Linked DNA regions of Lentimonas sp. CC4. The main gene of each other region encodes a partner of the protein of the gene in region 2 in a complex. Links are inferred from orthologs where the notes say so. Each region holds a gene or a part of one and is shown on either strand. Other genes may lie near its edges. The genes, in order: metK and groL.

Region 1 (15,111 bases), 1.7 Mb from region 2 along the record:
TTGCCCTCAATGTGAATCCCGACATGAACCACTTCAAAGGGATCGTGCCTTGTGGCATTACCGATGGCACCGTCACCTCAATGCAAGCTGAGCTAGGCGAACCAATTGACCTCGCCATCGTAAAAGCGCGTTTAGCAGTTGAATTCCAGAAAGTTTTTCGGAACACTGCCGCCCCTCATGAACAACCGTAAACCAGAATGGCTCCGAGCGAAGCTACCCACTAGCGTCGAATACAAGGAAGTGCGCGAAATCGTCGACACCCACGATCTCCACACAGTTTGCAAAAGTGCACAGTGCCCGAATATGGGCGAATGCTGGTCGCGCGGCACGGCGACCGTCATGATCCTCGGCAATATTTGCACACGTTCCTGCACCTTTTGCGCGATTCAAACAGGTCGCCCCACTGAGCTCGACCTCGGCGAGCCTGCACGCGTCGCAGAGTCTATCGCCAAGATGGATCTCAAGCATGCAGTCATCACGTCCGTCGCACGCGACGACCTGAAAGACGGCGGTGCCGCGGTCTGGGCCGCGACGATCCGCGCGATCCACCACCGCAAACCAGAATGCGCCGTCGAAGTGCTCACCGCAGACTTCCGCGGACAGCAGGAATATTTGGACGTCGTGCTGGACGCCTGCCCCGACATTTTCAATCACAACCTCGAAACGGTCAAACGCCTGCAGCGCCCAATCCGTAAGACCGCCCGCTACGACCGCTCGCTCTGGGTGCTCGAACACGCCAAGTCGCGCGGCTTCACCACGAAGTCCGGCATCATGCTCGGCATCGGTGAGACCGAAGACGAGATCAAGGAAGTGCTGCAAGACATGCAAAAAGTCGGCGTTGATATTTTGACGATTGGCCAATACCTACAACCGACGAAGAAGCACCAGCCGATTGACCGCTGGGTCACACCTGAAGAATTTGCCGAGTGGAAAGAATACGCACTCAGCATCGGCTTCGGCGCCTGTGAGTCCGGGCCACTCGTGCGCTCCTCCTACCATGCCGACGAGCAGTCCGCGATGTTTGACGTCCGTGCCCGCCGTGCAGAAATGCTTGCAGCTCAAAAAGCCGAAAAGGAAGCCGCCGAAGTGGCCTCCGTATAAGTTAATTCTTAAAAGAGTAGTTAGAAGTCAGGAGGAAGGAGTTAGAAGCTGAGCATCAGTGTTTTATGGCGTCTTAGACGTTCGCCAAATGGCTTCGCCCTTCGGTTGCACCCAAGGGCATAATAAAGTGTCGCTGCGCTCGGTAGGCGGCTATAGGAGAATCTACAAAGGCTTCAGAATCAAAGACTAACTTCTGGCTCCTAACTTCTAACTCCTAAACCTAGGTTAATTCAGACCTTTAAATCAAAAAACGATGACCACACCGGCCATCGTTTTTTTTGTGCGGAGTCAGCGACTCGCAACGGGATTTATAGCGGGAGGGACGGCCTCCGCGCCGTCAGCAGAGCCCAAGCAGCAAATCACAGAAGTTAAATGAGGCCAGTTCGCTCCTAGCAGCAAAAACCGACGCAAACGCGCCCTCTTCCTCCTACGCCAAAGGAGGAAGCAATGGTTACATCGAGAACGGAAACACCCACTGATCCATCCTAAAGAATCGGCAACACCACCCTTTACTCATGTGGCTCGAACAAGAAATTCGGCAACCCGGGATTCACATCAATTTTCTCGAAGACTGCGGTGCAATACAGCACGCCATCCACCCAAAGCTCAAAACCTCCAGGGATCGGATAGTCCGCCCCTTCTAGAGGATCGGCATAGATTAGCTCCACGTCTTTGCGACGACGCGCATCGATCTTCACCGAACTACGGCGATACAACTCTAGGCCAGTCTCCTTATCCAAGTAATGATACACCGGACTATCCAACAAACCGATCTGCCTGACCACGAGACACTCACGCTGATTCCATGTCTCATTTGGCATGAGTTGAAACTCAACAGTCGAGTCCTCGCCCTTCTCATACTCCCATGTCAGCGCAGGGATCGAGCACTCTAACATCGCCAAAGAGCGGTTAAACGCCAGCAGCGCCTCGTCAGTCTCGTCGATTATAGGATGCGACTGATGATACCATAAGGCTGAACCATCATACCCCGCCTCAATCAGCTTATCATTATACCTCAAACTTTGCTTATAAAAATGAGGATTCTTAGCCAATAAGGTGAACTCCATTTCAACTTTACCAGAGGTATAAGTGCCGACAGCTCGAATACTCTCCACTTCATTATAGCGGGTCGCTGCAAAATGATTCTCAAAAAACACTTCTACATCATCTTTTTTCTCAACCGTAATCACCTCAGTCGCGACCACTTTTTCTGCCTCAACAACCTTCGTATCGCGCGCTGCTTCAGGAAAAAACAAGCCCCAGCAGAAATAAACGACCAGCCCGACAACGACTGATAAAGCAGATATGCAAAAAAACAGGATCTTGTAGAACTCCGATCGCGGGATCGGAAAACCCAGCACAAAAATCCACTCATAACCATCTGGTTTATTGCTCATATATCCCCACAACTAAGCATGCAGCACCGCGTCAATCAAGCTAAGACACGCGTGAAAGGCCTCTCAAGTCGTGACATTCGAGGTCAGCACGAACCACTCTGCACGATCTACGCAGAACCATTAGAGCCACTAACACCAGCAACCAGTCCATTGTTAAGTTCATATTAATATTAATTAACAATTGAATTTCACCTAAAAACCCGTTTTGGATGCATGCATGCACCAAACAGCATCCACATCACTTGCAATTTTAATGCTCTCACTCTCCGGCACTGCCTTTGCCGAAGACGTGCCGACGACCATCGAAGGAGAAAGCGGCGGCTTCGCGCTACCGACCTTAGTAATCAACGGACAAGAGACTGCGAACTTATTGCCAGTCACCACTTACGATTCGCTCGTCTCGGATCTACAATTCAATCCCCGCGTCGATTTACAGGCTCGTAATATGGCTGAAGCACAGGGCGACGTCAGCATTCGTGGTGGCATCTTCGAGAACACCGGCTTCCAAGTCGGCGCAGCGACTATAATCGACCCACAGACAGGTCACTACTCGGCCGAACTACCCATCGCACCGGAAATGATGGGGAATGCACAGGTATTGACTGGTGCAGATAATGCGCTCTACGGATTTAATAGCAGCGTGGGCACCATCAAATACGACTGGAGCCAGATCCAAGACGGCGGCAGCGCCACCGTCGGCGGCGGCGATCACGACCTCAACTTCCAACGCATCCACCAAGCATTCACTGGCGACTTCGCCAATACCGATGAATGGAGCTGGGGCGTCGAAGCAGAATATTCCCGCTCCGAAAGTGACGGCACCATCAAACATGGCGATCACGACTTTAACCGCACCACAGGCCGCGTGCAACTCCTCGGGCCAGAGTCGCAGACCGACTTCTTCGCAGGTTATCAGGAGAAATTCTTCGGTTGGACAAACCTCTACACACCTTTCGGCGTGAACGAGACTGAAAACCTGAAAACCCGACTCTTCTCAATCAACCACCAGCAAAACTATGGCACAGACAGCAACTGGGAGTTAAGCACCTACTACCGCCGCCACAGCGACTACTATGTTTACGATAGAGAAAACCCTGCGATCTACAATGCCACCCATGAAACAAAGTCCGGCGCACTGGCCTTTGCTGGCAAACATGAAATCAACGAGGCCTTCGCCATCAATCACTCCTCGCAATTCACTGCAGACAACATCGACTCTACATCACTGGAGAACAACTTCACATCGCGCAGCTACTACAAGGTGAGCATCCTGCCAGAATATCGCATGCAGCTTGCCGAAAACGAAAAGCTGAGCGTTCGCGCAGGCGCCACTTATGACGATACCAACCGCGATAGCTCTAAAGTCTCGCCCATTTCGGACATCACTTGGAAACGCACCCACGCCAATGGCCAATTCGACAAGGTCTACCTATCCTACGCACAAGCCACACAAGTCGCAGGTTACACTGCCATCGGAGGTAGTGAAACTGGCGGGCTTTTCCGTAGTAATTACGACCTGGATCGTGAAACCAGCCAAAACCTTGAATTAGGCTTTGCCCTGGATCGCACCGAATGGAGCTTCCAAAGTGCTGTCTTCTACCGTTGGGACGATGACCTAGTCGACTGGACTTACTCAAATTCAAACACGTCAGCCCGCTCAGCCAACTCAGTCGACATCGAAACATTCGGCATCGAGCTGATCGGCACACGCCGCTGGGGTAAGGTCGAAGGCATCATCAGCTACGCTTACCTACACAAAGACGAAGACTACGGAGATGACAATATTGACGGTAGTTACTACGCGCTCAACTACCCCGATCATCGTGCAACCCTCGGCGCGATCTGGCGCCCCATCGAGATGCTCGAGTTCCGTATCGACAACGAATGGCGCAGCCAAGAAGACAACGACCTTCGCAACGGCAGTAATAACGCCTTCTTCACCGTAGTCGGACTCAGTATCTTCCCGCCACAAGTCGATGGCCTCGAGCTCTTCGCCTCAGTCGACAATGCATGGGACGACGACTTCGAAGAAGTCCCCGGCACACCCGGACGCGGCGACCAAGTCTCCGTCGGTGCGACTTACCGCTGGTAAACACCTTTCCATTGAATGAATCAGAGCCTTGTCGCACCAGCGACAAGGCTCTTTTTGTTTAGATCAGCTGCGCAGTCTTATACCACATCAATATATTTTTAATCTGAATGGTGACTCGATTCGTAGCGGACTGACGAAGTCATTTCGACCACCAAACCTAAGCGCGAACACTCTGCACGAAACCGCTTCACGGCTCCGCTACAAAAGAATGCAGCAAAGTATGAGATACACAGGCCGCAGCAAGTTCTCGCAACAGAGTTTCGAGGCTACAAATCAAATCACACGGATCGAGACAGTGCCCCAGAGCACTACAAACAGCACCCCTCCCCTCACAACTATACTGACCCGCATTATGTATTGTGGTTCTTCATGGTTCAGAAATCTTCGTAGGGGTCGTGCTCGCGCGAACCGCGAAGGCAGGAGGCGTTGCGAAACTCAGTGATATTTAGGCCTTTGCGCGGTCTTCAGCCTTCGCCAAGGCTACGGACTGACACGTCGCAAAGCAAAGCCCCGACCTTAGACAGAGAAGTATAATGAAGGCACTTTTCACAAATTATGATGCGCGCCAGTATATAGGCACAAAAAACGGGCATCCGGCCGAGCGTTAATGCTCACCGAATGCCCGCAAATTTAAGAATCGCTATGCTTTAGGCTCAGCTTCGTCAGTAGTCTCTGTAGCAGGTGCTTCGGGAGCTTCTGTTGTTTCAACCTCAGCAACTTCAGGTGCGACTTCAGCAACTGGCGCTTCAGCCTTCGCTTCTTCGACCACTGGCGCTTCAGGTGCAACCTCAGCAACCGGCTCTTCAGCCTTCGCTTTCTCAACAGCAACTGGCGCTTCTGCAACGGCAGCCTTCGGCTCAGCAACTGCTTCAGCTTTCGCCTTCTTCGGTGCTGGCTTCTTCGCTTCCTTCGGCTTTGCTTCAGGCATCGGCGGAGCTGCAAAGAGACGGCCATCGCCATACTCGGTGACGTAGCCTTCAACGATCAACCAACGCAAATCAAGCATGAGTTGATTCAGGCGCTTCTGCTCGTCCTCACTTAGCTCGACCTTCGGCATCGCTTCAGTCGAAGCAGCGGCATCCGCTGCTGGAGCAGGCGCTTCAACCACGGCTGGAGTCTCAGGAGCTTCGGCAACTGCTTCGCCTGCTTCAGCGGCTGCGGCAGCTACTTCTGCGGCAGCGGCCTTCGCTGCTTCGGCTGCGGCTGCGGCTGCGGCAACTTCGGCCTCAGTCATTTCAAGCTTAGCGGGCTGCTGACGCTCGGTATCGATATCGATATAGAGTTTAGGCAATTTCGACGCCGATGTATTCGGATGCTTCTCGATGAACTCGATCAACCCCTGGATGGATGGCGTAAAGACAGTCTTACTGTCGCGGAATTTACGTTTAACGGCACAGACGAAGGATACGCCCTTGGAGCCCTTTTTATAAACGGCAAATTTTTGACGACGCAGACGACCGCGAATGTTGTTCGCAGAATCAAGTGGGAAGTGTAGTTGCTGCTCAACGTAGGATTCTACCGAACGGCGAATATCGCCCTTTGGCAGACGCTCGATATCGCGACCTGCAAAGCGAATCGTCTCACCGGAGCTGACGATCTTATCTTTGCGATGCTGCAATAGGAAGAAACGCACAGCCTCTAGGGACTCAAACGATTCAGCCTCACCCTCCTGGCGATCCTTCACGGTGTAGCGCGCGCCCTTCTTCATCGACTCCACCCATGCATCGATCGACTCCTGCTCTTTCACCGTTTCAACCTTTGATACAAAGCGATCAAAGGACATGCCTGTGATCTTCGCAGCATAGTGGCGCTGCAAGAATTCTTGGTAACGGTGGTAGTTTGGCGGCCCGAGTAAGTCACCCGTGACCGAGCAACGGTTGACCATCTGGAAATTCCCCTTTGGTGCTTCGACCTCAATTTCTTCGACATCGAAGAATAGGTCGAGGTGATTGCTCAACACATGGTTGATCGCGGCCTCTTCAGAATCGAATGGCAGATGCCCTGGAACTGCAAAGAACAACGGCGCAGGCTTCTCGCCAGCTTTCGCTTTGTTCTCTACCACTACGACATAACGCTCGGGCTTTTCTAGGATCAGGTGCGCGATCTCAAACAGTTGATAAGTGCGAACGGTAGAACGTAGGCGCTTGACCAATGCTTCGAACGCTTCGTCCTGCGGATAAATGTCCACTTTAATGGTCGGCTCGAAAATAGCCCGCTGATCTGGACGACCTCCACCACGGCGATCACCACCACGACCTTGAGGACGACCTCCGCCCTGAGGACGACCTTCGCTACCACCTTGCGGACGACCTCCACCGGGTCCACCTTGAGGACGGCCAGCGCCGCTAGGACGTGCGCCACCTCCAGGCCCACGACGATCACGTGAACCACCGCCACCAGAGCGTTTCCCCTTACCGCGTGAATCTCCACGAGACTCAAACTTCTTTAAAGATGGACGTTTAGCGTTCTCGTCTGCCCATGAAGGGCCGAAGTCGAGACCGGAAAGTGTATTAAGATCGAGTGCCTTTTTAGAGGACTCTTTAGGTTTATCTGCTGGTTTTTCAGCCATAGCGTTATTCGGGAAACGAGCCGAAAAGAGTCGGCCACGTGAATTGAGTGGTTAAGTAAGGTTATTGTGCTAAGGGAAAGAACTCCAACATTCAAGTCATCTAGCTGCCTTTTTTTAACTATTTTTCATTTTTTGAAAATTTATGTTGATCTCTCCAAAATCTCACCTATCACCTTCGAACTTCACCGCGTTAAAGCGCAGTAAATTTGGTCGAATGGTGGAATTGGCAGACACGCATGTTTAAGGGACATGTGCCGAAAGGCGTGGGGGTTCAAGTCCCCCTTCGACCACCACTTTTAAAACCGAGCCTCAGGGCTCGGTTTTTTTGTGCCTGCAGCGAGAGGATGTAGCGAGAGGGACGAGCTCCGGCTCGTCTTGCGGCGTGCTGGTGCTTTGGTTCTGTGCTGAGGCTCGGCGCTTAGGCAGTGCAGACGGCGCGTAGGCCATCCCTCCCAACGAAACTCACAACACTGGATTCGCGGCAGCATAACAAAAAAAGCGCCCTCCGAGGAGGACGCTTTCGAAAATAGGATCTACTGTAGACGCGACAAAGCGCATCCCTCCGACCTAGTAGCGGTAGTGCTCTGGCTTGTATGGGCCAGATGGCTTCACGCCGATGTAAGAGGCCTGCTCTTCGCTGAGTGTAGTGAGCTTGCAGCCAATCTTTTCGAGGTGCAGACGTGCCACTTCTTCGTCGATGTGCTTCGGCAAGATGTAAACTCCTGGAGTGTATTTCTCAACTTGCCTCCAAAGCTCGATTTGAGCGAGCGCTTGGTTGGTGAAGCTGTTGGACATCACAAAGGACGGGTGACCTGTTGCACAACCAAGGTTCACAAGGCGTCCCTTGGCGAGCAAGTAGATGCTGTGACCGTCTGGGAAGGTATATTTGTCCACGGCACCTTCGTTGTCAGGCTTGATCATTTCAACTTCAACGCCAGGCATCTTGTCGAGTGCATCCACGCCGATTTCGTTATCGAAGTGACCGATATTACAAACGATCGCTTGATCCTTCATCTTCGACATGTGGTCTGCAGTGATGATGCCGTAGTTACCTGTAGTGGTGACGTAGATGTCACCCCAGCCAAGTGTATCTTCGACCGTTAAGACGCGGTAGCCTTCCATTGCAGCTTGAAGTGCGCAGATCGGATCGACTTCGGTCACGACGACTTGCGCGCCCATGCCCTTCAGTGCCGCCGCACAGCCCTTGCCCACATCGCCATAGCCACAGACGACGCCGACTTTACCCGCGATCATTACATCGGTTGCACGCTTGATACCATCGAGTAGCGACTCGCGGCAGCCATAGAGGTTATCGAACTTCGACTTGGTCACGGAGTCGTTCACGTTGATCGCAGGCACGAGGAGCTTGCCCGCGTTGTGCATTTCGTAGAGACGGTGCACACCTGTAGTCGTTTCTTCCGAAACACCCTTCCAGTCTTTGACGACCTTGTGAAAGTGATCCTTCGAAGAATCTTCAGCATGAATCTTTTTGAGCAGTGCTTTGATCACAGACTCCTCATGGCTGCCGGACTCGGAATTCACCCAGTCGCTACCATCTTCAAGTTCATAGCCCTTGTGAATCAGTAGCGTCGCATCGCCACCGTCGTCGACGATGAGCTCTGGACCAGAACCGTCTGGCCATGTGAGCGCTTGTTCAGTGCACCACCAGTATTCCTCGAGTGTCTCACCCTTCCAAGCGAAGACCGGCACACCGAGATTCTTCGCCACGTAGGCCGCAGCATGATCTTGTGTGGAGAAAATATTGCAAGAGCACCAGCGCACATCCGCACCGAGCTTCTGAAGCGTTTCGATCAAGACCGCGGTCTGAATGGTCATGTGCAACGAGCCCATGATGCGCACGCCTTTGAGCGGTTGCTCATCCGCGTATTTTTCGCAGGTCGCCATAAGACCTGGCATTTCGAATTGTGCGATCTCGACTTCCTTGCGACCGAAGTCCGCAAGTGTGATGTCTTTGACCTTATAATCTGTTTTGGTAAGTGTGTCTGTGCTCATAATAGTTTAATTTCGAATCCTAATCGTTCTCTTAGTCGTATTCCTTACAGTGCAGCCTTCAATTCGTCGGCTTTGTGAGTGGACTCCCATGGAAGGTTGTCCTTGGCGAAGTGACCGTAGTGTGTGGACTCGCGGTAAATCGGGCGCAGCAGATCGAGCTGGCTGACGATGTCGGCCGGCTTGAAGCTAAAAACCTTCTGTGCTGCAGCCGCTATTTCGGCATCGCTCACGGTGCCAGTGCCAAATGTATCAACGTGCACGCTGGTCGGGTATGGGTGACCGATCGCGTAAGCGACTTGTAGTTCACACTCATCCGCGAGACCAGCGGCGACAATGTTCTTAGCCACCCAACGCGTAAAGTAGGCTGCAGAACGGTCCACCTTGGATGGGTCTTTACCAGAGAAAGCACCACCACCGTGACGCGCCCAACCACCGTAGGTGTCCACGATGATCTTACGTCCAGTTAAACCAGCGTCACCTTGCGGGCCGCCAATTACGAAGTTACCCGTTGGGTTGATCAAATACTCGGTCTGATCGGTCAGCATCTCAGCTGGCAGCACCTTACGGATCACTTCGATACAAAATGCCTCAATCTCGGCGTGCGCTTTACCTTCCGCGTGCTGCGTTGAGATCACCACGTTCTTAATGGCGACTGGCTGACCGTCCACATACTCGAGTGCGACTTGGCTCTTCACGTCCGGGCGAAGCCAATCAACTTTAAGCTCCTTGCGCTGACGTGCCATCTCACGGAGGAGACGGTGTGCATACATGATCGCAGCAGGCATCAATTCAGGAGTTTGATTACAAGCGTAACCAAACATAATGCCTTGGTCACCCGCACCCTGCTCGGCAGTTTTTTTGCCAGCAGCTTCAGCAGCATCCACGCCCTGTGCGATATCGGAGGACTGTGCCGTTAAAATATTCGAGACGAAGACCTGATCCGCATGGAAGATATCGTCGTCGTTGGTGTAACCGATCTCACGAATCGCTTGGCGAACGATCTCCTCGTAGTTGAGTTTCGCATTCGTGGAGATCTCCCCAGCAAGGAACACGCAGTTGCTCTTAACCAATGTCTCACACGCCACACGGCTATTGGGATCCTGCTCAAGACACGCATCTAATATGCTGTCTGAGATATAATCAGCGACTTTATCCGGATGACCTTCGCCCACAGACTCGGAAGAAAAGATGAAATTTTTGCTCATAAGACCGGTAAGTAATCCCAATACTCCAAATTAATCAAGCAACTTATCAACATATCAGGATAAAATGATATGTATGAATTCGACTCGTCGACAAATGCCACTTTCGACACAGGCATCCCTTCCACACGAATCAACATATTTTGCCCGCGAAGTTACGCCAAGAAACGCGAAGCTTGCAGAGAGCGGGTTTACCCCGCGATTGCAGATCACACGCCAGTGTCGAGCGAGAGGAACTGCCATCTAAATCAAAAAATCCAAATTCAACATACAGTTAGTTTGACATCAGCCTGCCTGACTCCACTTCTGGATCAGAATACTACTCCCAACAGCACGTAAATTCATATGAAACACCTACTCTTAAGCATCTTTATCATCTGCAGCCTACAGGTTAGCTCAAATGCAGCTGACGTTAGTGATTTAACCTATGTGATAGATGAAGATAGCATTACCATCACCGACTGTTACGCCTATGCTTCGGGTGAGTTGGTAATCCCTGAAACCATTGAGAGCATGCCCGTAACCAGTATCGGCGATTCGGCTTTCGAGTATTGTAGAAGGTTGACCAGCGTGACAATCCCCGAGAGTGTCATTAGTATTGGCGATTCGGCTTTCGATAATTGCGAAAATCTGACGAGCGTGACAATCCCCGTCAACGTCAACAATATCGGCGACAGCGCTTTCCAGGATTGCAGTAACCTAACGAGTATCGATGTGCATTCCTCCAACCAATACTATTCCAGTATAGACGGTGCCCTATTGGACAAGTCTCAGAGAACATTAATTAAATACCCAAGTAAGAAGACTGGCGCGTTCACAGTCCCTAACAGCGTCACCAGGATCAATGATCGGGCGTTCTATCGCTGCAGCTACCTGAACAGCATCACAATCTCTGACAGTATTACCAGGATTGGTTCTTCGGTTTTCACCAACTGCGACAACCTAATAAGTATCGATGTAGATCTGGACAATCGATACTACTCCAGTATCGCAGGTGTTTTATTTAACAAGCGCCAAACAACACTGATTCATTATCCAGCTAGAAAGACTGGGGCGTTCACAATTCCTACCAGCGTCACTGATATCGCCGATTATGCTTTCTATCACTGCAGCTACCTGAGCAGCATTACAATCCCTGACGGTGTCATTAGTCTCGGCTGGGCACCATTCGCGGGCTGCACGAGCCTGATTAGCGTGACGATACCGGACAGTGTCACTAGTCTCGACGGTTCAGCTTTCAGTTTTTGCAGCAATCTGACTAACGTAATAATCGGCAGCGGCGTCACCATTATAAGAGGTTCTGCTTTCAACAACTGTAGCAGCCTGACAAACGTGACAATCGGCAGCAGCGTCACTAGTATCGGCGGCTCGGCTTTCCGCTACTGCACCAGCCTGATCAGCGTGACGATACCTGCCAGTGTCACCAGTATTAGCTATAGTGCTTTCAGCCATTGCAGCAACCTGACAAGTGTCATCTTCGACGGAGATGCTTCGGTCAGCCTGCCCTCATCAGTCTTCTCAAATAACGCAACTGCTTTCAAAGTGTATTTTTATGAGGATGCATCGTGGCTTACCACGCCGACTTGGAAAGGATACGCAAGTGAAACGCTCGCCCTCAATGAGGACAGTGACGGTGATCAAGTTCCCAATAAACTGGAACGTGTGCTCGGAACGAACCCATTACATAAGGATTCCAACTTCAAAAGTTGGCACAGCCACGGAAATGAAAGCATGCGAATGCACTATAGCCCGCCCAATGAACACTGCCAATTTGCCATCGAATCAACAACAGACCTAAGCGACCCCGAAAGTTGGCAGGTTGATGAAAGCTTAACCTTCTCGGCAGATCCTAGTGAGCCAACCGTAGATTTACCGGTGGATGGAACAGAATCCGTATTCTACCGCATGCGGATCAGTGCGATCGAGTAACACGACAAGGGAGCTGTAGTATCACTGGAATCCACCCAAGACTAAGAAGTCAGATAAAAAAGTGGACCTAGGCTCGGTATAAGGCAGGACGTAGGTCTGCCGAAGATGGCGTAGCAATGCTACAACCGATCCTCCGCACAACCACCTAGCGAACTCGCGCTAGCGAGGTCGACGCAGCACGCCGCCAACACTCTGCAAGACGTGACTCGCGTCACATTGCTACGCCCAATCTCTGCGCAGACACAACTGCGCCGTTCGCATGGTTTAAACATGACACAAGGACAGATCTCAGTTCTTCTCCCCTACCCATGACCGAACAGACCGACCCACTTTCTATCCTCAAGACGACTTTTGGCTTCGACGCGTTTCGCCCCGGACAGGAGCAGGTCATCCAGACGCTCTTAGAAGGACGCAGTGCCAGCGCCATTTTCCCCACGGGTTCGGGCAAGAGTCTGTGCTACCAACTCCCCGCCCTTCTACTGCCGGGATTGACCTTGGTCGTCTCGCCCCTGCTGGCACTGATGAAAGATCAGATCGACAGCCTGCAGGCACGCGGCGTCGCGGCGGAACGCCTAGACTCCAGCCTCGACGAAGAAACCTATCGCCGCGTCACACAAGACATTCGCGGTGGACAACTCAAACTACTCTTCGTCGCACCCGAGCGCCTTGGCAACGAGCGATTCCTGAATCTCATCCACGATCAACGCATCAGCCTGCTCGCTGTCGACGAGGCACACTGCATCTCCTCGTGGGGTCACAACTTCCGCCCCGACTACCTGAAACTCGCCAGCGCCGCGAAAGAACTAAAGGTCGAGCGTGTGCTGGCACTCACCGCGACGGCCACGCCGCAAGTGTCCGACGATATGGCACGCGCCTTCGACATCGCGGAGGGCGACATCGTCAATACAGGGTTTCATCGCCCCAACCTAGAGCTGCGCGTTACCAGTTGCAGCGACTCAGAGCGACCGGCGCTTCTGGTTCAGCGCATGAAGGAACGCCCCGCGGGCGCTACGATTATTTACGTCAGCCTCCAACGTCATGCCGAAGAAGTCGCCGAGCATTTAGTCAAAGAAGGCTTCGACGCCAAGGCCTACCACGCGGGCATGAAATCCGAAGACCGCGTTGCCACTCAAGAGGCCTTCATGAACGGCGACGTGCCCATCATTTGCGCGACGATTGCGTTCGGCATGGGCGTCGATAAGTCCGACATCCGCTACGTGTATCACTATCAGATGGCCAAAGGCTACGAAAGTTACATGCAAGAGATCGGCCGCGCGGGTCGAGATGGCGCGCCTTCGGTTTGCGAGCTATTCGCCTGCGCGGATGATTGCACTGCCCTGGAAAACTTCGTCTATGGTGACACGCCTGATCCATCGAGCATCACCTCAATCGTCACGGAGTTGCTCGGCTCCGATGACGAAATCGACATTGCGATCACCGACCTTTCACGTCGCCACGACATTCGTCAGCTGGTGGTCAATACCTTGCTCACGCGCTTGGAGCTCAAAGGCATCATCCGCTCCGAGGGCCACTACTACGGCGACATTCGATTTGCACCATCAGGCAGCAGTGCCGAAATCCTCGCGCAGTATCCCGACAACCAAGCCGCCTTTATCCGTAAGATCTTCACCTGCTGCACAAAGGCACGCAAGTGGATCACTTTAGACATCGACAAAGCGATGGCACACACCGGTCAGCAGCGCAACGTGATCCTACGCGCACTCGACAGCCTACAACACAAAGGCCTCGCTCAACTACAACTCGCGGGCTACCGGCAACGCTTTCGCCGACTAGAGCAAGACGTCGACATCCCGGCGCTGTGCCAACAGTTACAGGAAACCTTCCTGCAACACGAAACGATGGAAATCAGCCGCATCGAATCCATGCTCGCCTATGCGCAAAGCGACAGCTGCCTGACAGGTAAATTGCTCCACTATTTCGGCGAACCGATTGAGCCCTGCGGCCATTGCGGAATCTGCCTCGGCGATGCGCCCGCGAAGCTAACGGAGCGCCACCATGCCAGCATTGAGAACACCGATCTGAGCAACTTCACTGCCCTCGTAGCAAAGAACGCCAAAGCACTTAGCCGTCCACGCCAGCAAGCCCGCTTTCTCTGCGGCCTCAATTCCCCTGCGGTCTCCGCCACGCGGGGCCTGCGCGGCAATCCGCTGTTCGGTAGCTACAGTGAAGTGGCCTTTGCTGAAGTGCTGCGCGCCCGCGACCGATTGACTCAAGCGATCGATACCGAGCTCTAATAAAAACCAAGTTTTTATTGCTCTGAAGCATTGATACTCATGATTAGTTTTCATATGCTTGGTAGCTTACAGCATGCAGTTTACCCCCAATTTTAATCTTCAAGACAATCTGATACGCTACTTCAGGGAAGATGTGGCCTCCGATGCGATCGAAATGGATCTGTTCGGTTTGCTGACGTCGTATACGTTGAAAGCACGCAGCGATGTGCAACCACGCGGCCTAGACTTTTATAGCATCGTGCATGTGACCCAAGGTAGTGCATGGCTTTGGACGCAATCCGATGCGCGCACCGCAGTCTCGGCTGGTGATTGCCTGCTGTTTTATCCAGACACGGCATTCGACTTTGCAGCTGCAACAGGCGATGCAACGGTGGACTGCATCTGCTTCAACGGTGGCTTAGCTGAACACTTAAAACAGACGAATCTATTAAACGAAGGGGTGCGCTCGATCGGCGCATCCAGGCGTTTGCTCAGCATCATACGACATGCCAAAGAAGGCACTCCAGCAGGTGCGCTCAGAGCACATAGTGCGTTGTTTCACTTATTTACTGAA
Region 2 (15,096 bases):
TCGACTACAGTTTACGCAGACTACTACGGCCATAAACACCCAGCACCACATTTACTAGCTGCGGCACCTTACGTCATCCCCGAACTCGCGGACGACAAATGGAAAAGTGCATCGCTCATCGCCTGCCCAGGTTGCTATCCCACCAGCATTCAACTGCCACTGGTTCCACTACTGAAGGCAGGCCTGATCAAGACCGATGGCATTGTAATCAACAGCTACAGCGGCGTCAGCGGCGCTGGCCGCAAGGTCGCCGAAGACTTCATCTACTGCGAACGCAACGAAAGCATGAAAGGCTACGGCATGCCGAAGCACCGCCACCTCTCCGAAATCGAAGAACAACTCAGCAGCGCAGCTTTCGCAGATTGTATCGTGCAATTCAACCCGCACTTGGCACCCATGTCGCGGGGCATTTCGACCACCATCGTCGCTAAAGCCAAGAAAAGCTCACTGCAGAACATCTACTCGACCTGGAACACAGCCTACGCCGACAAGCCCTTTGTCAGCGTGCTTCCAAGCGGCACGTATCCAGACACCAAATACGTGACTGGCACCAACCGGGCAGACATCTCTGCCGTCTATGATCCACGGACAGACAACTTCATCATCACCTCTGTGATTGATAATCTATTGAAAGGAGCCAGCGGCCAGGCCGTGCAGCTGCTCAACCTAAAGTTCGGCTTCAAAGAAACAGCCGGACTGGTCTAAAACCTGCATAACACGCCGCCTACCGACATGAACACGCCACTTACAGTCAAACTCATCGAAGATTCCGGCGGCCTCGCAGACTGCCCTGGCTACAAACTTGCCGGCGTGCCCGCCGACATCCGGGAAACCGGCGATACCAAGCGGCTCGATGTAGCGCTCTTCATTTCCGAAGAGCCTTGCAGCGCAGCCGGTGTATTCACATTGAACGACGTCTGTGCCGCACCAGTCAAAGTGTGCCAAGCAATCCTCGCAAAGAGCGCGGACAACATCGCGGGGTGCATCTCTAACAGTGGCAATGCCAACGCAGCCACTGCCGAGCAGGGCATGGCGGACGCGAAGCAAATGAGCACACTCGCGCAGCTCGAAACAGGCATCGGCGCCCCTTTTCTCGTCTGCTCCACTGGCCGGATTGGCCGGAAGCTACCGATGCAAAAGATCGAAGCAGGCATCGCAGCAGCAGCGAAAGCACTTAACAGCGAACGGCAATCCTCACTCAACGCAGCCGATGCCATCCTCACCTCCGACACACGGCGGAAGGTCGCCACCGCACAGTTTGAATACGAAGACCAGACCATCACAGTCTCTGGCATGGCAAAGGGCGCAGGCATGATCGAACCAAACATGGCAACGATGCTCGCCTACGTCGTCACTGACCTACAGGCAAGCGGTGCACTGCTCAAAACAGTCATCAAAGAAGCCTGCGATAAGACATTTAATTGCATCTCCATCGATGGCGACATGAGCACCAACGACACGGTGCTACTCTTCGCAAACGGCAAATCCGGCATTCAAGCCGAAGCAACGCCAGAGCTCCTCGCCGCGTTTAAAGACGCAGTCTATCAAGTCTGCGATAGCATGGCCGAGAAAATCGTCGGCGATGGCGAGAAGGTCACCAAGCTCATTGAATTAACCGTCAAAGGCTGCAAATCAAATGCCGATGCCGAGAAAGTCGCCCGCGCAGTGGGAAACTCCCTACTCGTTAAAACCTCTTGGTATGGCTCCGACCCCAACTGGGGACGTCTTGCCGATGCTGCAGGTTACGCCCGTGTCGGCCTCGACGAAACCTGCTTCGATATCCACTATGATGACTGCCCCGCCCTCATTGGAGGCCGCCCACAGGACGACAAACTTCAGGAGTGGAAAGACATCGCGGCGAAAAACCGCTTCCGCATCACACTCAATCTAAATCAAGGCGAAGGCACCTTCCGTCTCCTAACCTCCGACCTCAGCGAAGCCTACGTAGACTTCAATAAATCGGAGTAGTCGCTTCGCGCTCTTTAAACGTTTCAGCGTTTCAGTTTTTCCAAAGTTTCAGCTTTTCAAATAATGATAAACACCGACCACCTCGACGTCACCACTAAGGCAGCCGTGCTCCTCGAAGCACTTCCCTACATTCAGCGGTTTCGTGATTCCATCTTCGTCGTCAAATACGGCGGTGCATTCATGGACGATGCCGACCCGAAAGTGCGCACACGCGTCGCCACCGACATCGCATTCCTAGCAGCTGTCGGCATCAAAGTCGTCGTGGTGCACGGAGGTGGCAAGGCCATCACTCGTGCCCTCGCTGAGTCTAATGTTGAGACTCGGTTTGAGCATGGTCTACGTGTCACCGACAAAGACTCGGTTCAGATCGTCGAACATACACTCAACAAAGTCGTCAATCTCGACATTTGCGAAATCTTGCAAAAGAAGAGTGCTCGCCCTCTCGGCATCGATGGCAATGACGTGCTCGTTTGCGACAAGAAAGACGTCGTGGTCGATGGCGAACACGTCGACGTCGGCTTTGTTGGCGAAACGCACACTGTCAAAACCAAGATCATCAAGAAAGCACTGAACGACGGATACATCCCAGTGATCTCACCGATCGCTTGTGACGAAGACGGGCAAGTGTATAACACCAATGCCGACGCAGCCGCTGGCCGTGTCGCCGCCGCTCTACGCGCACGCCGCCTCGTTTATCTCTGCGACGTGCCTGGCCTGATGCGCGACATGAGCGACCCCGAGTCACTCATCTCATCGCTCAAAGCCGACGAAGTCGCAGGCCTCGTCAAGGATGGCACTATCAGCAAGGGCATGATCCCGAAGACCGACAGCGCAGTCAAATCCCTCCGCAGTGGCGTGCACCGCGTGCACTTCGTCGACGGCGAAAACCCACACAGCCTCCTACTCGAGATCTTCACCGACAAAGGTGTCGGCACCGAGATCGTAAACGGCTAAGGCTTCCATTCGTAGGGCCTTTGCTCGCAAAGCGCCGCCCAGCAGAGTCAGCCGGTATCAAAGGCACTCCTAATTCGTAATTCCCAATTCCTAATTCTTCCCATGCATCACCCAACTCTCATGAAAAACTACGGCCCGCCCGCGTTCAACGCAGTGCGGGGCGAAGGCGTATATCTCTACGACGAGAGCGGCACACGCTTCTTGGATTTCGGTAGCGGCATCGCCGTCACATCTGTCGGCCACTCACACCCGAAATGGGTCAAAGCCGTGCAAGACCAAGCCGCCACCCTCACCCATTGCAGCAATCTTTACGGCATCCCTGGCCAGCAAAAGCTCGCTGACCGGATCATCGAAAAGGCTGGCCCAGGCCGGACACTGTTCTGCAACAGTGGTGCGGAGGCCAACGAAGCGCTTATCAAACTCGCACGGCTCCACGGCCGGAATCTCTCTGGCGGCGAAGAAGACAAGCGGTATACCGTCGTTGCAGCCGAACACGCCTTCCACGGTCGGACCTTCGGCGGCATGGGCGCCACACCGCAGGAAAAAATCCAAGGTGGCTTCCGGCCAATGCTGGACGGTTTTAAATTTGGCCAGCTCAACAACATTGAAAGCTTCGACAAACTCGTCGACGACACCGTCGCCGCTGTATTCATAGAATCCATACAAGGCGAAGGCGGCATCTTCCCTGCCGAAGACAGCTTCCTTCAAGAACTACGGGCACTCTGCACCGAGCGGGGCGCACTGCTCATGCTCGACGAAGTGCAATGCGGCATCGGCCGGAGCGGACACTTCTTTGCCTTTGAAAAGAGCGGCGTAAAGCCAGATGCAATCGGTATGGCCAAAGGCCTCGGCGGTGGCTTCCCAATCGGCGCGATCTGGGTATCCGAGCCCTATGCAGAACTGTTTCAACCCGGCTCACACGGCACCACGTTTGGCGGTTCGCCACTCGCTTGCGCCGCAGCCAATGCCACACTCGACATCATCGAAGAAGACAACCTCCTCGATGAGGTCGCCACGAACAGCTCGATCTGGCACGAAGGCCTCCAAGATTTAATCAAAAAGCACCCACAACACATCGCTGGCATGCGGGGTGCTGGATACATGGTCGGTCTCCCGCTTCACGCCGATGCACTTGCCGTCACTGCAGCCGCTCGCGCCAAAGGCATGCTGATCGTCCCCGCAGGTCACAATACCATCCGCCTCTTACCAGCACTTACAGCCACCCTCAAAGAACTCGCCGAAAGCGTCCGCATTCTCGACGAAGTCTTTGCTGAGCTGGATTCTTAATTGCTACGCCATTTCCGCGCAGCTCCATTGTCATTCTTAATTCCAAATTCTTAATTCCTAATTGAATCAGATGCACCATTTTCTAAAAGTCACCGACTTCACACTCGAACAAGCACAAGAAGTCTTCTCCCTCGCAAAGTCCCTCAAAGACGACCGGTTCAACACGCCCGCCTCGCTCAACAAGCAATCGTGGGGACTACTCTTCTACAAGAGCAGCACTCGGACACGCGTCTCCTTTGAGGTCGGCGTTAACGAGCTAGGCGGCTTCCCGATCGTGCTCAATTCACAGAATACACAGATCGGTCGCGGCGAAACAGTCGAAGACACTTCCAAAGTGTTGTCACGCTACCTCCACGGTCTCGTAATCCGTGCCTACGAGCACGAAGTCGTTACCGAGTTCGCTAAGCATGCCACCATGCCGATCATCAACGGCCTGACCGACTTCAACCACCCCTGCCAGCTTTACACTGATATCTTCACCCTGCTTGAGCGCTACTCGCCCGACGCAGTCGATATCAACACGCTCAAAGGCAAGAAAGTCGCCTTCCTCGGAGACAGCGCCTGCAACATGGCGAACTCTTGGATTCTCACCGCCGCCATGTTCGGCATGGAGATCGTCGTCTCTGGCCCCGAAGGGTATGAGCCGAAGCAAGCCGTAATCGATGCGCTCAAAGCCGATGGCCTGCCAGTGAACTACACTTACACTTCCGATGCGAAGGAAGCGGTCAAAGACGCCGACGCGATTTACACCGATGTATGGGTATCGATGGGTGATGAAGCCGAAGCCGAGCAGCGCCTCAAGGAAATGGCACCGTATCAAGTCAACGCCGAGCTCCTAGCACTTGCTAAGCCCGACGCCTACTTCATGCACTGCCTGCCAGCACACGCCGGCGAAGAAGTCAGCCAAGACGTGCTCGACAGCCCGCAAAGCATCATCTTCGACGAAGCTGAAAACCGTCTCCACGCTCAGAAAGCGATCATGGCCAAGCTGGTTGAACTGAACGGCTAAAGGAGCGTGGGCAACTCGCCCACCGCAACCACCAATGAAGGCGAGTCGCCCTCACTCTTTTTCAAAACGCATCTCAGCAATGAGGTGCGTTTTTCGTATCTAGTCTGCGCACCAACTTCCGGGATCAAGGAAAACTCTGCCCACTCAGGCATCAGGCCTGAGATCCACGATTTTACTCACTTTAATCTAAATGTGCAGATTGCAAACGAGGTTAAACTGAATCTGTTTAGTGATTAGTTAGTTTACCTCACCACACGTATAATACCCCAAACTATGAATAAGTTCTTCACCTCATGCGTCCTAATGCTTACCAGCCTATCGGCCGGAGCCGCCGAGAAGCCAAACATACTGGTCATCTTTACCGATGACATCGGTGTTTGGAATGTAAATGCCTACGCGCGCGGCATGATGTCCACTCAGACACCCAATCTCGATAGCATAGCAGCGCAGGGCATGCTCTTTACCGATTACTATGCCGAACCGTCCTGCACCGCTGGACGTTCGGCATTTTTGACAGGACAATTCCCGGTTCGCACTGGCATGCATACTGTCGGCTTACCCGGAGGCCCAGCCGGCCTCCGCCAAGACACCCCAACGCTACCTGAACTACTAAAGCTTCAAGGCTACGTCACAGGCCAATTCGGCAAGAACCACCTAGGTGATCGCGACGAATTCCTACCGACGATGCATGGGTTCGACGAATACTGGGGCTGGCTCTATCACCTCAATGCGATGGAATATGTCGAAGATCCTGATTGGCCTCAAGGCGAGGAATTCCAGAAAAAATTCGCGCCTCGCAATGTGATCCACGCATGGGCACAGCCAGATGGCAGTCAGAAGATTGAAGACGATGGCCCACTCCCAATCGAGCGAATGCGAACACTCGATGACGAGGTCAACCGCCACACGATTGATTTCATTACGCGCGCAGTCGAAGCAGATAAACCGTTCTTCACATGGTATTGCCCCTCGCGCGGACACGTCTGGACACACCTCTCCCCAAAGTATGAAGCAATGCTTGGTAAAAATGGCTGGGGACTCCAAGAAGTCGTCATGAAGGACTTGGACGATCATGTCGGTGAAATCCTAGGAACACTCGAAGCCCTCGGCGTGGCAGATAACACGATCGTCATGTTTACTGCAGATAATGGCCCAGAGATCATGACATGGCCAGACGGCGGCATGACTCCGTTCCGCGGCGAGAAAGGCACCACCTGGGAAGGTGGCGTGCGCGCGCCGATGCTCATTTCATGGCCCGGTAAGATCCCGCCCAATACCGTGAATAATGGTTTATTTGATGGTAAAGACTGGATCCCGACACTCGTCGCTGCTGCCGGTGGCCCTGCCGACTTGAAGGAGCAATTGTTGACTGGCTATAAAGGCCATAAGGCACACTTGGACGGATATAATCAGCTTGGCCTGCTAATGGGCACTGAAGAATCCAAGCGCAAGGAGATCATTTACTATGAACGCACACAGCTCCAAGCCGTGCGTTATGGGGACTGGAAGGCGCACTTCGTCATCCAGCCGCACGGTTGGGCAGGCGCAAAAGAAGAGTTGAATGCACCCATGCTCATCAACTTGCGTCGCGATCCGTTCGAACGTGCTCCGGATGAATCCGGCATGTATATCAACTGGATGGGCAAGAAGATGTGGGCATTTGGCCCTGCCCAAGCGGTTGTCAAACAGCACCTCGCCACCTTCAAAGAATGGCCCGCCGTTTCACCAGTCAAGAATCAGGCTCAAATTGAAGCGACCTTAGAAGATATGGATCGTCGATAGGTAGTGCCAGAGATGATCCATTACACTTTCGAGACTGCGAGTGCGCGATACGCAGCACTTAGCAGTCCCGTTTTTTAAACCTCAAAAGAGTAGTTAGAAGCTAGTAATCAGGAGTTAGTCCCAGATCATTAGTTGCTTACAATATCAGAGAGGTTCGCCAAGCTGGCGAGCCCTCAACATCCCGTAAGTCCCTGACACAGAAATACTAACTCCTACCTCCTGACTTCTAACTCCCGCATCTAGGTTAAACCTCAACAAAGGTCCTTATGAATCTAAAAAAATACCTACTCATTGTATCGTTCGCAACGATTTGCGTCATCGGAGCCATCTATGGCATCTCACCGGCATGGTTCTTCGATACCTTTCTAATCAATTCAAGTGCACCAAGCGTGGATCAATCCCACATCCTAAGAGCCGTCATGATGCTCTACATCGGACTCGGCTGCTTTTGGCTGTATTGTGCGTTTTCAGATAAATATCGAGATGCAGGCGTCGTCGTTCTGGCCATCTTTTGCGGAAGTCTAGTCAGTGGCCGTATCCTGAGCATCATAGTCGACGGCATGGCCTCGCCGATCCTGTGTGTATACATCGCCATGGAATTAGCCCTAGTGCCGATCTGCATTTGGCTACTGAAGCGAGGTTAACTCAGCCATTTAACTGAAATCAATTCCCCAAAAGGTAATCATGGCAAAGCTGGTCGAGCTGAATTCGTAGGTTCTGTCTGTTTCACCGCAAGCCCACACGATGTTTTAAAAATCAACGCGCTCCCGCAACGGAGCGCGTTTTTTTGTTTGGGAGGGACGATCTCCGCATCGTCCGTAAGCGGAATAGTAGAAGCGACACTCATGTCGCTTTGGTTCACTGAAGAGCGGCAAGAGTGCCGCTTCTACAGATGAGTCGCGGCACACAACTGCTCCAACTCTCAAAAAATTCAAATTTCGATGTTGGACGTTGGACGTTCGACGTTCAGATTGACCACAGCCCCTTGGCAGACCTCCATCCTAATTTCTAATTCTTAATTCCTAATTCTACCTACCTGTGTCCGCGAAATATAACGAAGACAGCATCAAATCCCTCGACTGGAAACAACACATCCGCCTGCGCCCGGGTATGTATATTGGTAAATTGGGCGACGGCTCGTCTTCCGACGACGGCATTTACATCCTCCTCAAGGAGGTGATCGACAACTCGATCGACGAGTTTGTCATGGGCAACGGTAAGATCATCGAGGTCAACATCGACAGCACCCACGTGGCGGTGCGCGACTACGGCCGCGGCATTCCGCTCGGCAAGCTCAAGGACTGCGCTTCAAAAATCAACACGGGTGCGAAATACGACTCCGAAGCCTTCAAGAAGTCCGTCGGCCTCAACGGTGTCGGTATCAAGGCAGTCAACGCCCTCTCCTCCGAATTTGAGATTCAAGCCTTCCGCGATGGCAAGACCCGCTCAGTCACCTTCTCTCAAGGCGAAGTGCTCTCCGAAGATAAGAAGGACAAATCCGGTAAAGGTGCCGAAGATGGCACCGCGCTACGCTTCGACCCCGACCCTGAAATTTTCGGCGCAATTCGCTTCCGCGATGACTACGTCGAAGACATGCTGTGGAACTACGCCTATCTGAATCGCGGACTGACCATCGTTTATAACGGCAAGAAGTTTAAATCAGAAAACGGCCTCAAGGATTTGCTCAACAACAAGTTGGACGGCGAACCGATGTATCCAATCGTGCACTTGAGCGATACCGACATCGAGGTCGCGTTCACACACAACGACTCTTACGGCGAAGACTACTACTCCTTCGTCAACGGCCAGCACACCACGATGGGCGGCACGCACCTCGCTGCTTTCCGTGAAGCACTGGCGAAGACCATCAAAGACTTCTTCAAAAAGGACTTCGACGCGGTTGATATCCGCACCTCGATCTGCGCTGCCGTGGCAGTCAAAGTCGAAGATCCCGTCTTCGAATCTCAGACCAAGACCAAGCTCGGCTCCACGGAAATGGGTCCTAAAGGTCCAACCGTGCGCACCTTCTTGATCAATTTCATCAAGCAGGCACTCGATAATTATCTGCACCGCAATCCCGAGACGGCTGACATTTTGGTCAAAAAGATCCAAGAGTCCGAGCGCAACCGCAAGGAGCTCAAAGGTATTCAAAAGCTCTCTCGTGAGCGTGCGCGTAAGAACAAGGTGCACAACAAGAAGCTGCGTGATTGCCGCGTGCACTATGGAACAAAGGCAGATCGTCGCCTCGAATCCACGCTATTTATTACCGAGGGCGATTCCGCATCGGGCTCGATCACCAAGGCGCGCGACGTCAACACACAGGCCGTGTTCTCGCTCAAGGGCAAGCCGCTCAACTCGTTTGGCCTGACCAAGAAAGTCGTTTACGAAAATGAGGAGTTCAACCTCCTGCAGGACGCCCTCAACATCGAGAACGGCCTCGAAGACCTACGCTACAACAACGTCGTGATCGCCACCGATGCCGACGTCGACGGTATGCACATTCGCCTGCTACTGATCACGTTCTTCCTGCAATTCTTCCCCGAGTTGATCAAGCAAGGCCACCTGCACATTTTGCAGACGCCGCTGTTTCGCGTGCGCAACAAGAAGGTGACTCGCTACTGCTACAGTGATGAAGAACGCCGCGAAGCGATGGAAGAGTGTAAGCCGAAGCCAGAAATCACCCGCTTCAAAGGCCTCGGTGAAATCTCACCCGACGAATTTGGACACTTCATAGGCAAGAGCATCCGCCTCGATCCCGTCATCATCGGCAAGGGCATGACCATTAAAGAAATGCTGACCTTCTACATGGGCAAAAACACACCCGATCGCCAGGAGTTCATCATCAATAATCTTAAGATTGAGAAGGACGAGCCAGAGGCAGTGAGTGCGTAGCCGCTACGCGGCTAGTTAGGAGTGACGAGTGATAGTGAAAAAACGTAGTCGGGTTCCTTCAGGTGCCCGACCGACATGGCCATCGTTGGCATTACCTCCAATCGGGTGGCCAGCTTATGCAAGCCACCTACTTTTGACTAAAGTGATCCACAATCCGTTGCTCTTGGTATTCGTAAAACGGATTCCAACGAAGTCGTAGCATATCAGCGGCGGCGATCGACAGCACACCTTTCTCTCCACGAATGGCCAAGGCACCGAGATGGATCCGTGTTTTATCCTTGCGCGGGCCAGCGCCATAGATCGGATCTTGCTCCGCAAAGGGCAAGGCGACGTGTGATAGTGAGTAAATCGTTTCAGGCCATTTCAAGCCAATCGAGCTCAGTTGCGGCTCATGGATATGTGGGGGATACGTATGCGCCTCAACCGCCTCATTCCTCGCATCCTTATTGGTAATTAGGGTAAAGATATAATCGCGAGTGGCCTGCGCCTCCAAAAGTCCGACATCTGGAATTTTCCCAGCTTTCAACAGAGGCTCTATTTCAGCAGATCGATTGATATCATACACCACTAACTCATGCCCCACATCGGCTGGCAGTAGATCAAATAAGTCCTTCACCAACGCCGGAGCCAACACCGTCGAATCGACAATCGATTGAAACGCCAAGACATTCGGGAACCCCGACAACTGCCCATCTGCTTCTAGCTGTTTAAGACTCTCGCGGTTCGCAACCGTCAGATTATGCGCAAGCATCCCGGCATTCGCAGGAAACGACGTGTATTTATACGGGTCATACTCAGGCAAGACCGACTGCCATTGTAGTTTATTCAAACGTAAGACGTAGCCGATACGCTCCTGCCAGATGGATAGGACCGCCATCCGCGTGATCCCAATCTCTGGAGAGAGCAGAGCCATACCTTCTAACTGCGGCAGACTCGGATCTTCAATGGCATCAATTGCATAACGCACACTGAGCGCCCCTCCGTTTGAAAAGCCTACGACGTAAAGCGGTTGATCGCCGACGGCGGCCTTTAAAGATCGCATCCCGACGCGCACTGCTGCCGCCATGTCTTCCCACGTCGTGACTGTCAAAGCCGACGGTGCCGTGCCATGCCCTGGTATGCGTAGCCCGATGACATGCGCACCCTCTTGATTCAAACGCTCACCAATCAGCCGTAAACTATAGGGGGAATCGGTTAGACCATGCAACAGCAGCACGCCACTCTTCGCTTTTTCCGCAGGCATCTCGAAACTACGATTCCAATTTACATCCCAAGCAGTCGCATCCGAAAGACTGCCTCGCGTATATCGATTCACATCCAACTCATCAGGTGTATCACTATCCGTGTAGATCAACTCATTGAGTTGCTGAAACAAGCGATCCTCTAACTCCAAATAGTCCTGAAAACTGCTGACGTCTGAATCCTCCGTAAACTCTGCATCCAACACCACTTCATGCCACAGTTGTAGATCCGGCTTATTATTCATCATCTTCACAGCAACGATGAGTAACATCACGACCGCCCCAACGATCCCATACAGGAAGCATTTTAAAGCGTAGGAGGCGGTGCTCATGACCATTTTTTTCATAACAAAAATACGTTGAATTGATATTAGCGCCTCTAGTTCTTGCGGGCACGCGCCTTCTGGATGACATCCATTTTGTTCAACTCTTGAGAGATGTCATTCCAAAGTTTCTCTTTACCACCCGTCGGCCCCGATGGCACCGCTTGCGCCTCAGATCCTTCGAGATACGCACCGTGCGCCTCCAAGTAGCGCTCTTTAAAATCATAATACGACCAGCGTCCCTCAAAGCCCATGCGCACGATTAAATCGTTAAACAAACTGCGACGGATTTGAAGGTCCTTGATCCGTAAGATTTTATAATACTCATCTTCAAAGACTTTAAACTCAGCGGCCTCACGTGCCTCTATTGCGCGCTGCTGCATCTGAGCTTGTTCCACAATCATATCAAGCGAAACATTCCCGGCCGCTTTCTGTGCGCGCAGCAGCTCTAAGTCATCCGCGGCACGTTGCCCCACACGGACGTGATACAGCACCGGAATATTGGAGCCTAAATAATAGCGCACAAAAAACAGTGCACGGTCATTCGCTTGCACGTTCTGCACCAATGGATCTAGCGCCACCTGAGGCGATAGAAAGACATCGCCTGCATCATTTTTCACATACGTCCACAAGTTTAAATCATGATCCGAGCGATACGCGACAAACGAACCCGGCATCTGGCCTTTGAAACTCTCATCGACTGAAAATGTCAGATGCTTGCCTTTCTCCCAGATCAACTGCTGCAACGGCATATCACCATAGGCAATATCCTGAAAATGGACCCCCATCACACCCGTTTGATATAAGGGCTCCGGAATCACCTTCGTCAGCTCTCCATAAAATACATGTGTCGACGCATTGTAAGTGCGCACCAGATCCCACGTGTCCTCCACCTTCGGCTGCGCCACGGAAACAGGACACAACTGCAAGATCAGGTAACAAACTAGAACAACGCGTTTCATACCTAGAGAGCTAAACGGATCATCCCAATTGGCTAGATTAAAACAGGCGCTGAGTTGAAGTGGCGCTTGATTTGGGGAGGGACGAGGCTCGGTGCTTATGCTCGGCTGACGGCGCAGAGGCCGTCCCTCCCGCAAAACTAAATAAGCGGTTAAAGATCTGGGTTCTATTCCCATCCTCAGATCGAAACCGCTTCAGGCTTCGCAACAGCTACGCGACGACAAGTCGCGGTTTCCGCAACACAAAACCGATGTATCCCTACAGACTGACTGCACCTCCACTCTGACTGACGCGACTAGCGTCGCATCGCTACCAATATATTGGACTGCCAGTCGATGTGTGATTCTACACGCCCACGAAAAAGCCCCGACCGTTTCCGGTCGGGGCTTTGTTATAATCTGTAGTATTAGCGTGGTGGCTAAAGTAACCGCAAAGCGATTACATCATGCCGCCCATTCCGCCCATTCCACCCATGCCGCCCATGTCAGGCATGCCATGACCACCAGCAGCGCCGCCTTCTTCAGGAGCGTCTGTGATCATGCACTCAGTGGTGAGGAGCATACCAGCAACTGAACCAGCGTTTTGAAGCGCGGTGCGAGTTACCATGGCTGGATCAACGATACCAGCAGCAAGCAGGTCAACGTATTCGCCAGTCGCGACGTTGTAACCCTTCGAGCCCTTGGACTTGAGAACTTCAGAAACGACGAGCGAACCTTCAACACCTGCATTCAAGCAAAGCTGACGAAGGGGTGCTTCGATCGCACGACGCACGATCCATGCGCCGAGTGCTTCGTCACCTTCAAGTGTGCCAGCAGCTGTTTCGATTGCCTTAGCAGCGCGTAGCAATGCGACGCCACCACCTGGAAGGATCCCTTCTTCAACCGCAGCACGTGTTGCGTGCAATGCATCGTCCACGCGATCCTTCTTCTCCTTCATTTCTGGTTCAGTCTGTGCACCAACATTGATGACGGCGACACCACCAGCGATCTTAGCAAGACGCTCTTGGAGCTTCTCACGATCGTAGTCAGAAGTCGTTGCTTCGATTTGACGGCGGATCTGCTTGACGCGGCCTTGGATCTCGGAGCTCTTACCGCCACCTTCGACGATAATTGTGTTTTCCTTATCAACCGACACGCGCTTTGCGCTACCGAGATCGCTCAACTGAACGTTCTCAAGCTTGATGCCGAGATCTTCAGTGATGCAACGACCGCCAGTGAGCACTGCGATGTCTTCAAGCATTGCCTTACGGCGATCACCGAATCCAGGAGCCTTAACAGCTGCTACATTCAATGTGCCACGGAGCTTATTCACGACGAGTGCAGCAAGTGCTTCGCCTTCGATGTCTTCAGCGATGATGAGCAATGGCTTGCCGGACTTAGCAGCGAGCTGAAGGAGTGGAAGCACTTCGTTCAGGTTGCTGATCTTCTTCTCGTTGATGAGAATGTAAGCATCGTCGAAGTTCACTTCTTGAGACTCAGCGTCTGTGCAGAAGTATGGAGAGAGGTAGCCCTTATCGAACTGCATACCTTCGACAACGTCGAGGGATGTTTCGATACCCTTAGCTTCTTCAACGGTGATTGTGCCGTCTTTACCAACGCGGTCCATTGCGTCTGCAATGATGTCGCCGATTTCAGCATCCCAGTTCGCAGAAACAGTTGCAACCTGACGAATTTCTTCGCGGTCTTTGACCTTCTTGCTTTGCTTTGCGAATGCCGCAGTTGCCGCAGCAACAGCCTTATCGATACCACGCTTGAGGTAGATCGGGTTCGCGCCAGCAGCTACGTTCTTGATACCTTCACGGTAAACCGCTTCAGCGAGAACGGTTGCAGTAGTAGTGCCATCACCAGCAGAGTCTGCTGTCTTAGAAGCCACCTCACGCACCATTTGTGCGCCCATGTTTTCGTAAGGATCAGCGAGATCGATTTCCTTAGCAACGGTGACACCGTCCTTAGTCACTGAAGGTGCACCGAACTTCTTGTCGATAAGAACATTACGTCCCTTCGGTCCGAGTGTTACTTTGACAGCCTTAGCAAGTGTTTCAACACCTGCTAGAATCTTTTTACGTGCTGCTTCATCAAATAAAATTTGCTTAGCCATAATGTGTTATTTCTTTAAATTGTATTTTGTTGATATGAGTGATCCTTAAGCAATAACGCCGAGGATGCTGTCTTCTTCGATGAGGATATATTCAACACCATCGACTTTGACAGGAGTGCCACCGTAGCCAGGAAGGAGAACTTTATCGCCCACCTTCACATTGAAAGGAATTGCCTTACCAGCGTCGTCTTTCTTGCCAGTGCCAATTGCTACAACTTCAGCTTCTTGAGATTTTTCTTTAGCAGAATCAGGAATGATGATGCCGCCGCGGATTTGTTCGTCTTCTTCAATGCGTTGCAAAAGAACGCGTTCACCGAGTGGTTTGATTTTCATATTTTTTTTGTATTTTTGGTTTTGAGAATGATTAAGAGGAGCTAGAATTAAGGAGTTAGAAGTTAGTGTTTAAACACCTACAGCGACTGTGTTGTCACTATACGTGAGTATGATTCTATCTTCTAACTCCTTGTTCCGAACTTCTTTTAAAGAGATTATTTTTTGTCGTCTTCGTCGACTACTTCGAAGTCGGCATCAACGGTTTCAGCACCTTCAGCTTGCTTTGGCTCGGAAGCCTCACCACCCGGAG

What was found.
Region 1: the proteins of groL (region 2) and metK are in contact, whole or in part, in a cryo-EM structure (PDB 8P4O), measured with the Escherichia coli proteins. The link is inferred for Lentimonas sp. CC4 from one-to-one orthologs.

Annotation. Positions count from the first base shown.
Region 1 is NZ_CACVBO010000001.1:2,106,745-2,121,855, reverse strand. The notes cover bases 8,298-11,224. They hold metK (methionine adenosyltransferase), read right to left. Parts: upstream 10,378-11,224; coding sequence 9,217-10,377; downstream 8,298-9,216. Other genes in these bases: GZZ87_RS09230 (leucine-rich repeat domain-containing protein), read left to right, coding at 10,720-11,224; ahcY (adenosylhomocysteinase), read right to left, coding at 8,298-9,172. Also shown: lipoyl(octanoyl) transferase LipB, read left to right, coding at 1-191; lipA (lipoyl synthase), read left to right, coding at 178-1,101; GZZ87_RS09260 (hypothetical protein), read right to left, coding at 1,611-2,498; GZZ87_RS09255 (TonB-dependent receptor), read left to right, coding at 2,752-4,590; GZZ87_RS09250 (hypothetical protein), read right to left, coding at 5,231-7,159; more of ahcY, read right to left, coding at 7,727-8,297; more of GZZ87_RS09230, read left to right, coding at 11,225-12,303; GZZ87_RS09225 (ATP-dependent DNA helicase RecQ), read left to right, coding at 12,612-14,558; GZZ87_RS09220 (AraC family transcriptional regulator), read left to right, coding at 14,632-15,111. UniProt on the Escherichia coli protein: Catalyzes the formation of S-adenosylmethionine (AdoMet) from methionine and ATP.
Region 2 is NZ_CACVBO010000001.1:437,230-452,325, forward strand. What follows is about bases 12,185-15,096. They hold groL (chaperonin GroEL), read right to left. Parts: upstream 14,514-15,096; coding sequence 12,855-14,513; downstream 12,185-12,854. Other genes in these bases: GZZ87_RS01920 (hypothetical protein), read right to left, coding at 12,185-12,418; GZZ87_RS01930 (co-chaperone GroES), read right to left, coding at 14,559-14,846; dnaK (molecular chaperone DnaK), read right to left, coding at 15,002-15,096. Also shown: argC (N-acetyl-gamma-glutamyl-phosphate reductase), read left to right, coding at 1-705; bifunctional glutamate N-acetyltransferase/amino-acid acetyltransferase ArgJ, read left to right, coding at 733-1,968; argB (acetylglutamate kinase), read left to right, coding at 2,032-2,922; GZZ87_RS01890 (acetylornithine transaminase), read left to right, coding at 3,025-4,209; argF (ornithine carbamoyltransferase), read left to right, coding at 4,280-5,218; GZZ87_RS01900 (arylsulfatase), read left to right, coding at 5,492-7,000; GZZ87_RS01905 (DUF4345 domain-containing protein), read left to right, coding at 7,267-7,644; GZZ87_RS01910 (DNA topoisomerase IV subunit B), read left to right, coding at 8,039-9,892; GZZ87_RS01915 (alpha/beta fold hydrolase), read right to left, coding at 10,020-11,480; more of GZZ87_RS01920, read right to left, coding at 11,513-12,184.